3 regions of the Streptomyces sp. NPDC000878 genome follow, and region 3 is predicted to be linked to each of the others. Evidence: predicted binding sites of a transcription regulator. Region 3 holds the regulator's gene; each other region holds the start of a gene.
What was found. The regulator HrcA, encoded in region 3, represses chaperone genes, less so after heat shock. The targets are predictions, from matches to a motif close to TTNGCACTCNGNNNNNCNGAGTGCNAA.
Positions count from the first base shown of each region.

Region 1: the regulator HrcA is predicted to act here: its motif matches at 1,724-1,750, upstream of groL (chaperonin GroEL).
Region 2: the regulator HrcA is predicted to act here: its motif matches at 1,516-1,542, upstream of groES (co-chaperone GroES).

Region 1 is NZ_JBSFMT010000021.1:62,032-65,275, forward strand. It holds gene thrC (threonine synthase) at 1-500, shown strand, start outside; gene ACWDR4_RS20490 (ubiquitin-like small modifier protein 1) at 606-881, shown strand; gene ACWDR4_RS20495 (cold-shock protein) at 1,323-1,529, shown strand; gene groL (chaperonin GroEL) at 1,878-3,244, shown strand, end outside.
Region 2 is NZ_JBSFMT010000024.1:23,575-26,818, forward strand. It holds gene ACWDR4_RS22145 (polysaccharide deacetylase family protein) at 1-724, shown strand, start outside; gene ACWDR4_RS22150 (polysaccharide deacetylase family protein) at 721-1,473, shown strand; gene groES (co-chaperone GroES) at 1,687-1,995, shown strand; gene groL (chaperonin GroEL) at 2,117-3,244, shown strand, end outside.
Region 3 is NZ_JBSFMT010000039.1:84,164-87,407, forward strand. It holds gene ACWDR4_RS29700 (DUF3097 domain-containing protein) at 1-11, opposite strand, end outside; gene ACWDR4_RS29705 (MBL fold metallo-hydrolase) at 43-798, opposite strand; gene hrcA (heat-inducible transcriptional repressor HrcA) at 1,036-2,052, shown strand; gene dnaJ (molecular chaperone DnaJ) at 2,053-3,189, shown strand.

The DNA.
Region 1 (3,244 bases), on a different contig from region 3:
CGAAGATCGACAAGGGGCTGCAGGAGCTGATCAAGCTCGGGCTGGTCGCCGACAAGCCGTACAAGATCTTCGGCGCCCAGGCGGAGGGCTGCTCGCCGGTGTCCGTGGCGTACAAGGCCGGGCACGACGTCGTACGGCCGCAGAAGCCCAACACGATCGCGAAGTCGCTGGCGATCGGGAATCCGGCGGACGGGCCGTATGTGCTGGATATCGCGCGGCGGACGGGTGGGGCTGTCGAGGACGTCAACGACGAGCAGGTCGTCGACGCGATTCGGTTGCTCGCGCGGACCGAGGGGATCTTTGCGGAGACCGCCGGTGGGGTGACCGTGGGGGTCACCAAGAAGCTGATCGAGAACGGGCTTCTCGACCCGACGTTGACGACTGTTGTGCTGAACACCGGGGATGGGCTCAAGACGTTGGACGCTGTGGCCGATGTCGGGCTTACTGCGACGATTCGGCCCAGTCTTGAGTCGTTCCGGGATGCCGGGCTCGCTTCTTAAGAGGTACGAGGTAATAGGTCGTTGTTCGTCTGCGGGCCTGTGGGGGCTGGTCGCGCAGTTCCCCGCGCCCCTTCAGGGGCGCCCCACTGACCGGAGGTCGAAGTCATGAGCGTTTCCGTCCGCATCCCCACCATCCTGCGTACCTACACCGGTGGGCAGGCCGAAGTGGCCGCCGAGGGTGGGACTCTCGCCGAGGTCATCGACGATCTGGAGAAGAACCACACGGGGATCGCCGCCCGGGTGCTCGACGATCAGGGCAAGTTGCGTCGGTTCGTCAATGTGTACGTCAACGACGACGACGTCCGGTTCGAGCAGGGGCTGGAGACGGCGACGCCGGACGGTGCGAGCGTGTCGATCATCCCCGCGGTCGCGGGCGGCTGATACCCGCCAGTAGTAACCGTCGGTAACTTTGATTACCGAGAGTTCATCGAATTGCCCCCTCCGTGAGAGAAGCGGAGGGGGCAATTCTGTATGGTTGAGCGCGGTACAGTTGGGGAAGCCGCACCACTTGGCTTGCCGCACGAGTATGAATTCCTGCCGCGCACCCATTGAGAAGTAGCCAAAGTGTGCAGGCCTTTTGCGTTTTTTGCTCCCTTTGTGGGGCCCGACTTGCCCTGAATTCGTGTGAATTCTCCGCATATTCCATGACCTGGCGTGCCCGGATTTCTCGTCCGATTGACCTGTTGCAGAGGGCAGTTGGACAGATACATTCGGCCGCGGTCGACGCGTTCCGGCGCACACCCCCACCGGTTGGGGGGTGAGGTCTGACCCGGATCCGCGAAGTGTGGATCTGTGCAAGGGCCAGTAATAGGGGAGTTAGGCATGGCTCAGGGCACCGTCAAGTGGTTCAACGCGGAGAAGGGGTACGGCTTCATCGCGGTCGACGGTGGTGCGGATGTTTTCGTCCACTACAGCGCGATTCAGATGGACGGCTACCGCACCCTCGAAGAAGGTCAGCGGGTCGATTTCGAGATCTCGCAGGGCCAGAAGGGGCCGCAGGCGGACATGGTCCGTCTGGCGACCAGCTGAAGCACGCGCCGGCGCACCGCAGCGACGTTCTTCTTCAAAGGGCTCGTACTCCGTGGGACCTCACGGGGTGCGAGCCCTTCGGCGTGTCTGCCGGTGGCCTACCGGCCCGTAGGTCCCTCTCTGCTCACCTGTGTTCACCTGCGGATCTTCGAGAGCCGCTTGCACTCGACAGGGGCGAGTGCTAATCATTGGCGTTAGCACTCTGAAGGTGAGAGTGATAACGAAGGACCGGGTCGGTGAGGCCCGCAGGCCAGGTGGTGCAAGGAACCATCGGGGCAGGCAGGCCGTCCGTCGCGGGCGCCAACGCGGTCCGGAGCAATCCACCCCAGTCCGGGAGGACCACTTCACATGGCCAAGATCATCGCGTTCGACGAGGAGGCACGGCGCGGCCTCGAGCGCGGCATGAACCAGCTCGCGGACGCCGTCAAGGTGACGCTCGGCCCCAAGGGCCGCAACGTCGTCCTCGAGAAGAAGTGGGGCGCCCCCACGATCACCAACGATGGTGTTTCCATCGCCAAGGAGATCGAGCTCGAGGACCCGTACGAGAAGATCGGCGCCGAGCTGGTCAAGGAAGTCGCGAAGAAGACGGACGACGTAGCCGGTGACGGCACGACGACCGCGACCGTCCTGGCCCAGGCGCTGGTCAAGGAAGGCCTGCGCAACGTGGCCGCGGGTGCGAACCCGATGGCCCTGAAGCGCGGTATCGAGAAGGCCGTCGAGGCCGTCTCCGGTGCGCTGCTCGACCAGGCCAAGGAGGTCGAGACCAAGGAGCAGATCGCTTCGACCGCCTCCATCTCCGCCGCCGACACGCAGATCGGCGAGCTCATCGCCGAGGCGATGGACAAGGTCGGCAAGGAAGGCGTCATCACCGTCGAGGAGTCCCAGACCTTCGGTCTGGAGCTGGAACTCACCGAGGGCATGCGCTTCGACAAGGGCTACATCTCGGCGTACTTCGCGACCGACATGGAGCGCATGGAGTCCTCGCTGGAGGACCCCTACATCCTCATCGCCAACTCCAAGATCTCCTCGGTCAAGGACCTGCTCCCGCTCCTGGAGAAGGTCATGCAGTCGGGCAAGCCGCTGCTGATCATCGCCGAGGACGTGGAGGGCGAGGCCCTCTCGACCCTGGTCGTCAACAAGATCCGCGGGACCTTCAAGTCCGTCGCGGTCAAGGCCCCGGGCTTCGGCGACCGCCGCAAGGCGATGCTGAACGACATCGCGATCCTCACGGGTGGCGAGGTCATCTCCGAGGAGGTCGGTCTCAAGCTGGAGAACACCTCCCTGGACCTCCTGGGCCGTGCGCGCAAGGTCGTCATCACCAAGGACGAGACGACGATCGTCGACGGCGGCGGCTCCGCCGACCAGGTCGCCGGCCGGGTCAACCAGATCCGCGCCGAGATCGAGAACTCTGACTCGGACTACGACCGCGAGAAGCTCCAGGAGCGCCTGGCGAAGCTCGCGGGCGGCGTGGCCGTCATCAAGGCCGGTGCCGCGACCGAGGTCGAGCTCAAGGAGCGCAAGCACCGCATCGAGGACGCCGTTCGCAACGCGAAGGCGGCCGTCGAGGAGGGCATCGTCGCCGGTGGTGGCGTGGCCCTGCTCCAGGCCTCCTCGGTGTTCGAGAAGCTGGAGCTGACGGGTGACGAGGCGACCGGCGCGAACGCCGTGCGGCTCGCCCTGGAGGCCCCGCTCAAGCAGATCGCCGTCAACGGTGG
Region 2 (3,244 bases), on a different contig from region 3:
GCACGCGGCCCGCGCAGCCGCCGCCAAACGCTGGGGCCTGACCGCACCCCCACTCATCGCACCCCCACCCCCCACCCGCAAACCCCACCTCACCACCCGCAAGGGCTTTGAGGTCGACGACCACGAGGAACGCGGCCTGCCGCCCGTCTTCACCACGATCCCGACCCGCCACAAGGTCGTCTTCCTCACGATCGACGACGGCGCCGAGAAGGACCCGGCGTTCCTGCGGATGATGAGCGAACTGAAGATCCCGTACACCGCCTTCCTCAGCGACTACCTGGTCAAGGAGGACTACGGCTACTTCAGGAAGATGCGCGACCTGGGTGTCGTACTCAACAACCACACCCTCAACCACCGCTACCTGCCCGCCCTCTCCTACGAGCGCCAGCGCACCGAGATCTGCGGCATGCAGGACGTCGTCAAGAAGCGCTACGGCACCCGCTCGACCCTCTTCCGCCCGCCCTACGGCAACTACGACGAGGACAGCCTGCGTGCCGCGAAGTCGTGCGGCGTGAAGCACGTACCCCTCTGGAACGCGGAGGTCTTCGCCGACCACTGGGACTACCGCGAGTGGGACCGGGACATCCACCCCGGCGACATCGTCCTCAGCCACTTCCGGGGCAAGGGCGACGGCAAGGGCACGATGCCCGACATGGTCCGCCGCTTCATGAAACTCGTCACAGCCAAGGGGTACGCGGTGGCCCGCCTGGAGGACTACCTGTGACCGCGCGCGCCCTGACCGCCACCGCCCTGGCCGCCGCACTCCTGACGGCGTCGCTGGCCGGCTGCGCCCGGTCCGCGGACCCCGTCGAACGCCTGGACAAGAAGGCGACCCACCCGACCGGCACCGACTCCCAGGCACACCGCCGCTGGGGCCTGCCGACCCCCCTGCGTCCGGCCCCACCCCCCTCCCCGCACGTTCGCCCCCGCACGGCGGGCCCGGGCCTCCCCCCGGTCGTCGACCACATCCCGACCCACGACAAGGTCGTCTTCCTGACCTACGACGACGGCGCCGAACGAGACCCTCGGTTCGTCGACCTGGTCCGCGAACTGCGCCTCCCGGTCAGCATGTTCCTCACGGACAGCGTGGTCGGCCCGGGCTACGGCCACTTCGCCCGCCTGCGCGAGGTCGGCGCGAACGTCCAGAACCACACCCTGGACCACCAGTCCCTGCGGGGCCTGCCGTACGCCGGCCAGCGCGCCGAGATCTGCGGCCAGCAGGACAAACTCCGTGAACGCTTCGGCATCCGCCCCCGCCTCTTCCGCCCACCTCACGGCATCTACGACACGACGACCCTGCGAGCGGCTGCGGACTGCGGAGTCTCGGCGGTGGTCCTCTGGACCAAGCGGCCGAGCCTCCGCCCGGGCGACATCCTCCTGGTGGGCCCACCCCAGGTCGAACAGACCCTGAGGCTGCTCAGGGAGGTGCAGGAGAAGGGGCTGAGGGTGGGACGCCTGGAGGACTACCTGTAGGGCTGCCCGCGGCGCCATTTCGGTGCACCGCGTCGCAGGGAATTAGCAGTCCGCTTGACCGAGTGCTAATCGCAGTCATAGTCTCAGGTCTGGCACTCCCCCCTGGAGAGTGCCAACAGCGACGGGCAGGTCCGGCACCCGCGACGACGGATCCACCTGGTCGCCACCTCAGACAGTTAACCCCGTGAGATCTCCGAAGGGGGAGGTCGGATCGTGACGACCACCAGCTCCAAGGTTGCCATCAAGCCGCTCGAGGACCGCATTGTGGTCCAGCCGCTCGACGCCGAGCAGACCACGGCCTCTGGCCTGGTCATCCCGGACACCGCCAAGGAGAAGCCCCAGGAGGGCGTCGTCCTGGCCGTGGGCCCGGGCCGCTTCGAGAACGGCGAGCGACTTCCGCTCGACGTCAAGACCGGCGACATCGTGCTGTACAGCAAGTACGGCGGCACCGAAGTGAAGTACAACGGCGAGGAGTACCTCGTCCTCTCCGCTCGCGACGTGCTCGCGATCGTAGAGAAGTAGTTCACCCGGTATTACCAGCATTGCAGTGCGAACTACGCCCCTGGCCCCCGCGACCTTCAACAGCCGGGTGCCGGGGGCGCAGTTCGTTCTCCCAATTTTCCGAGAGGGCTGAACCGCTCCCATGGCGAAGATCCTGAAGTTCGACGAGGACGCCCGTCGCGCCCTTGAGCGCGGCGTCAACAAGCTTGCCGACACGGTCAAGGTGACGATCGGCCCCAAGGGCCGCAACGTCGTCATCGACAAGAAGTTCGGCGCTCCCACCATCACCAACGACGGTGTCACCATCGCGCGCGAGGTCGAGCTGGACGACCCGTACGAGAACCTCGGCGCCCAGCTGGTGAAGGAGGTGGCGACCAAGACCAACGACATCGCGGGTGACGGTACGACCACCGCCACCGTGCTGGCCCAGGCGCTCGTCCGCGAGGGCCTGAAGAACGTCGCCGCCGGCGCCTCCCCGGCCGCCCTGAAGAAGGGCATCGACGCGGCGGTCAAGGCTGTGTCCGAGGAACTCCTCGAGACCGCCCGCCCGATCGAGGAGAAGTCCGACATCGCCGCCGTGGCCGCGCTGTCCGCGCAGGACACGCAGGTCGGCGAGCTGATCGCCGAGGCGATGGACAAGGTCGGCAAGGACGGTGTCATCACCGTCGAGGAGTCCAACACCTTCGGTCTGGAGCTGGACTTCACTGAGGGCATGGCCTTCGACAAGGGCTACCTGTCCCCGTACATGGTGTCCGACCAGGAGCGTATGGAGGCCGTCCTCGACGACCCGTACATCCTGATCCACCAGGGCAAGATCTCCTCCATCCAGGACCTGCTGCCGCTGCTGGAGAAGGTCATCCAGACCAACTCCTCCAAGCCGCTGCTGATCATCGCCGAGGACGTCGAGGGCGAGGCCCTGTCGACCCTGGTCGTGAACAAGATCCGCGGCACCTTCAACGCGGTCGCGGTCAAGGCCCCCGGCTTCGGCGACCGCCGCAAGGCGATGCTCGGCGACATGGCCGCGCTCACCGGCGCCGAGGTCATCGCCGAGGAGGTCGGCCTCAAGCTCGACCAGGTCGGCATCGACGTACTGGGCACCGCCCGCCGCGTCACCGTCTCGAAGGACGACACGGTCATCGTCGACGGCGGTGGCGACAAGGGTGCCGTGGCCGGCCGGATCAACCAGATCAAGGCCGAGATCGAGAACACGGACTCCGACTGGGACCGCGAGAAGCTCCAGGAGCGCCTCGCGAAGCTGGCCGGCGGCGTC
Region 3 (3,244 bases):
TACTGGCGCATTCGGATGACGATAGGAGAAGCTCCCGCGTCGTCAGTTCACTCCTCGCCTCGACACGCCGAAACGGGTTGCCAGCGCGTCCCGTTGGGCCCGTACGAACGCCGCGTCCACCACCGCTCCGTGACCGGGGACGTACAGCGCGTCCTCGCCGCCCAGGGTCAGGAGACGGTCGAGGGCTGCGGGCCAGTGGGAGGGTGCGGCGTCGGGGCCCGCCTGGGGTTCGCCCGACTCCTCGACCAGGTCGCCGCAGAAGACGACGGTCGGGTCGCCCGGTACGACGGCCACCAGGTCGCCGCGGGTGTGGCCGGGGCCGGCGTTCACCAGGTGTACCTCCGGGCCGTCGGGCAGGGCGAGGGTCAGTGTGTCCCTGACGCCTTCGTGCGGGACCACCAAGGTGTCCGCCGCCCCCTCCGCCGCACGGGCGTCCAGACCGTTGCGTACGGCGTCCGCGCACAACGCCGCGCGCCCCACTTCCCCGAATTCGTCGTTCGGGCCCAGCGCCGCGAGCACATGCGCACCCGCGAACGCCGCCGCTCCGAAAACATGGTCGAAGTGGGCGTGTGTCAGTGCGAGAAAATCCACCCGGCGGCCGGCCAGTTTCTGGGCCTCCAGGCGCAGGGCCGAGCCCTCCGCGAGGCTCGATCCCGCGTCGATCAGCAGTGCGCCGCCCGCCCCCACGACCAGCCCCACCGTGCAGTCCCAGACCGGCAGCCGGCGTCTGCCCACCCCGGCCGCCAGGCGCTCCCAGTCCAGGTCGCCCCACCCCGGCTCTTCCCAAGTCACCTTCATGCGGCGACGCTAGCCGGAGAAGGCGGGGAGGTGGGGGAGTCGGCGGGCGGAGTGCCTTGCCGCGGACACGACATCGCAGGACAGGTCGGTACACGTCGGCAGATCGGCGCAGGCCGCCCTTGCCGGGGGCGTACCCGACAGCCGTACACTGGGCCGGGGAACTCTGGCACTCGCACACGAAGAGTGCCAGGGACGGCCCAGGCACTCAGGGGACGACAGCAGTTGGAGGTGTGCGCGATGCTCAGTGAACGCAGGCTCGAAGTGTTGCGCGCCATCGTCCAGGACTATGTCGGCACCGAGGAACCGGTCGGGTCCAAGGCACTCACCGAGCGGCACAACCTCGGGGTCTCCCCGGCGACCGTCCGCAACGACATGGCGGCGCTGGAGGACGAGGGCTTCATCGCCCAGCCGCACACCAGCGCCGGGCGTATCCCGACCGAGAAGGGCTACCGGCTCTTCGTCGACAGGCTCGCCGGCGTCAAGCCGATGACAGCTCCCGAGCGGCGCGCCATCCAGAATTTCCTGGACGGTGCTGTCGACCTCGATGATGTCGTCGGGCGGACGGTCCGGTTGCTCGCCCAGCTGACGCGGCAGGTCGCCGTCGTGCAGTATCCGTCGCTCACCCGGTCGACCGTGCGGCACGTGGAGCTGCTCTCGCTCGCTCCAGCGCGCGTGATGCTCGTACTGATCACGGACACCGGCCGCGTGGAGCAGCGGATGATCGACTGCCCGGCGCCCTTCGGGGAGACCTCTCTGGCGGATCTACGCGCGCGGCTCAACAGCCGGGTCGCGGGCCGCCGCTTCGCGGACGTGCCACAGCTCGTGCAGGACCTCCCGGACGCCTTCGAGGCGGAGGACCGGGGTACGGTCGCGACGGTGCTCTCCACCCTCCTGGAGACGCTCGTCGAGGAGGCCGAGGAGCGGCTGATGATCGGCGGAACCGCCAATCTGACCCGCTTCGGACATGACTTTCCCCTCACTATCCGGCCGGTCCTCGAAGCTCTGGAGGAACAGGTCGTACTTCTCAAACTCCTTGGTGAGGCCGGGGATTCGAGCATGACCGTACGAATCGGTCACGAGAACAAATACGAGGGACTCAACTCCACGTCCGTCGTGTCGGTCGGCTACGGTTCGGGCGGCGAGGCAGTCGCCAAGCTCGGCGTGGTCGGACCGACCCGCATGGACTACCCGGGAACGATGGGAGCGGTACGCGCAGTGGCACGGTACGTCGGACAGATCCTGGCGGAGTCGTAAGTGGCCACGGACTACTACGCCGTACTCGGCGTACGCCGCGACGCGTCCCAGGACGAGATCAAGAAGGCGTTCAGGAGGCTCGCCCGCGAGCTGCACCCGGACGTCAACCCCGATCCGAAGACGCAGGAGCGGTTCAAGGAGATCAACGCCGCGTACGAGGTGTTGTCGGACCCGCAGAAGAAGCAGGTCTACGACCTCGGTGGCGATCCGCTGTCCCAGGCGGGCGGCGGAGGCGCGGGCGGCTTCGGCGCCGGTGGCTTCGGGAACTTCTCGGACATCATGGACGCGTTCTTCGGAACGGCGTCCCAGCGTGGGCCGAGGTCGCGTACGCGGCGCGGCCAGGACGCGATGATCCGGCTCGACATCGAGCTCGATGAAGCTGCCTTCGGGACCACGAAAGACATTCAGGTCGACACCGCCGTGGTGTGCGGTACCTGTAGCGGTGAGGGCGCCGCGCCTGGGACCTCCGCCCAGACCTGCGACATGTGTCGCGGGCGCGGTGAGGTGTCCCAGGTGACTCGGTCCTTCCTGGGCCAGGTCATGACCTCGCGGCCCTGCCCGCAGTGCCAGGGGTTCGGGACCGTCGTTCCGACGCCGTGCCCCGAGTGCGCCGGTGACGGGCGGGTGCGGTCGCGGCGGACGCTGACCGTGAAGATCCCCGCGGGTGTCGACAACGGTACGAGGATCCAGCTCGCCGGTGAGGGTGAGGTGGGGCCCGGTGGTGGTCCCGCCGGTGACCTGTACGTCGAGATCCATGAGCTGCCGCACTCGCAGTTCCAGCGGCGCGGGGACGATCTGCACTGCACGGTGACTCTGCCGATGACGGCGGCGTCCCTGGGCACCAAGGTGCCGCTGGAGACGCTCGACGGGCTGGAGGAGGTCGACATCCGTCCGGGCACACAGTCCGGGCAGTCGATTCCACTGCACGGGCGGGGGATTACCCACCTTCGGGGTGGGGGGCGTGGTGACCTGATCGTGCATGTCGAGGTCATGACTCCGTCGAAGCTTGATCCTGAGCAGGAGCGGTTGCTGCGGGAGCTGGCGAAGCTGCGGGGGGAGGAACGTCCTACGGGGCAGTTCCAGCCTGGGCAGCAGGGGTTGTTCTCGCGGTTGAAGGATGCGTTTAACGGGCGCTGAGGGAGGGGGCGGGGTGGGTTTGTTTCGCCCCCGCCGCCCCTACCCGTCCCATCCT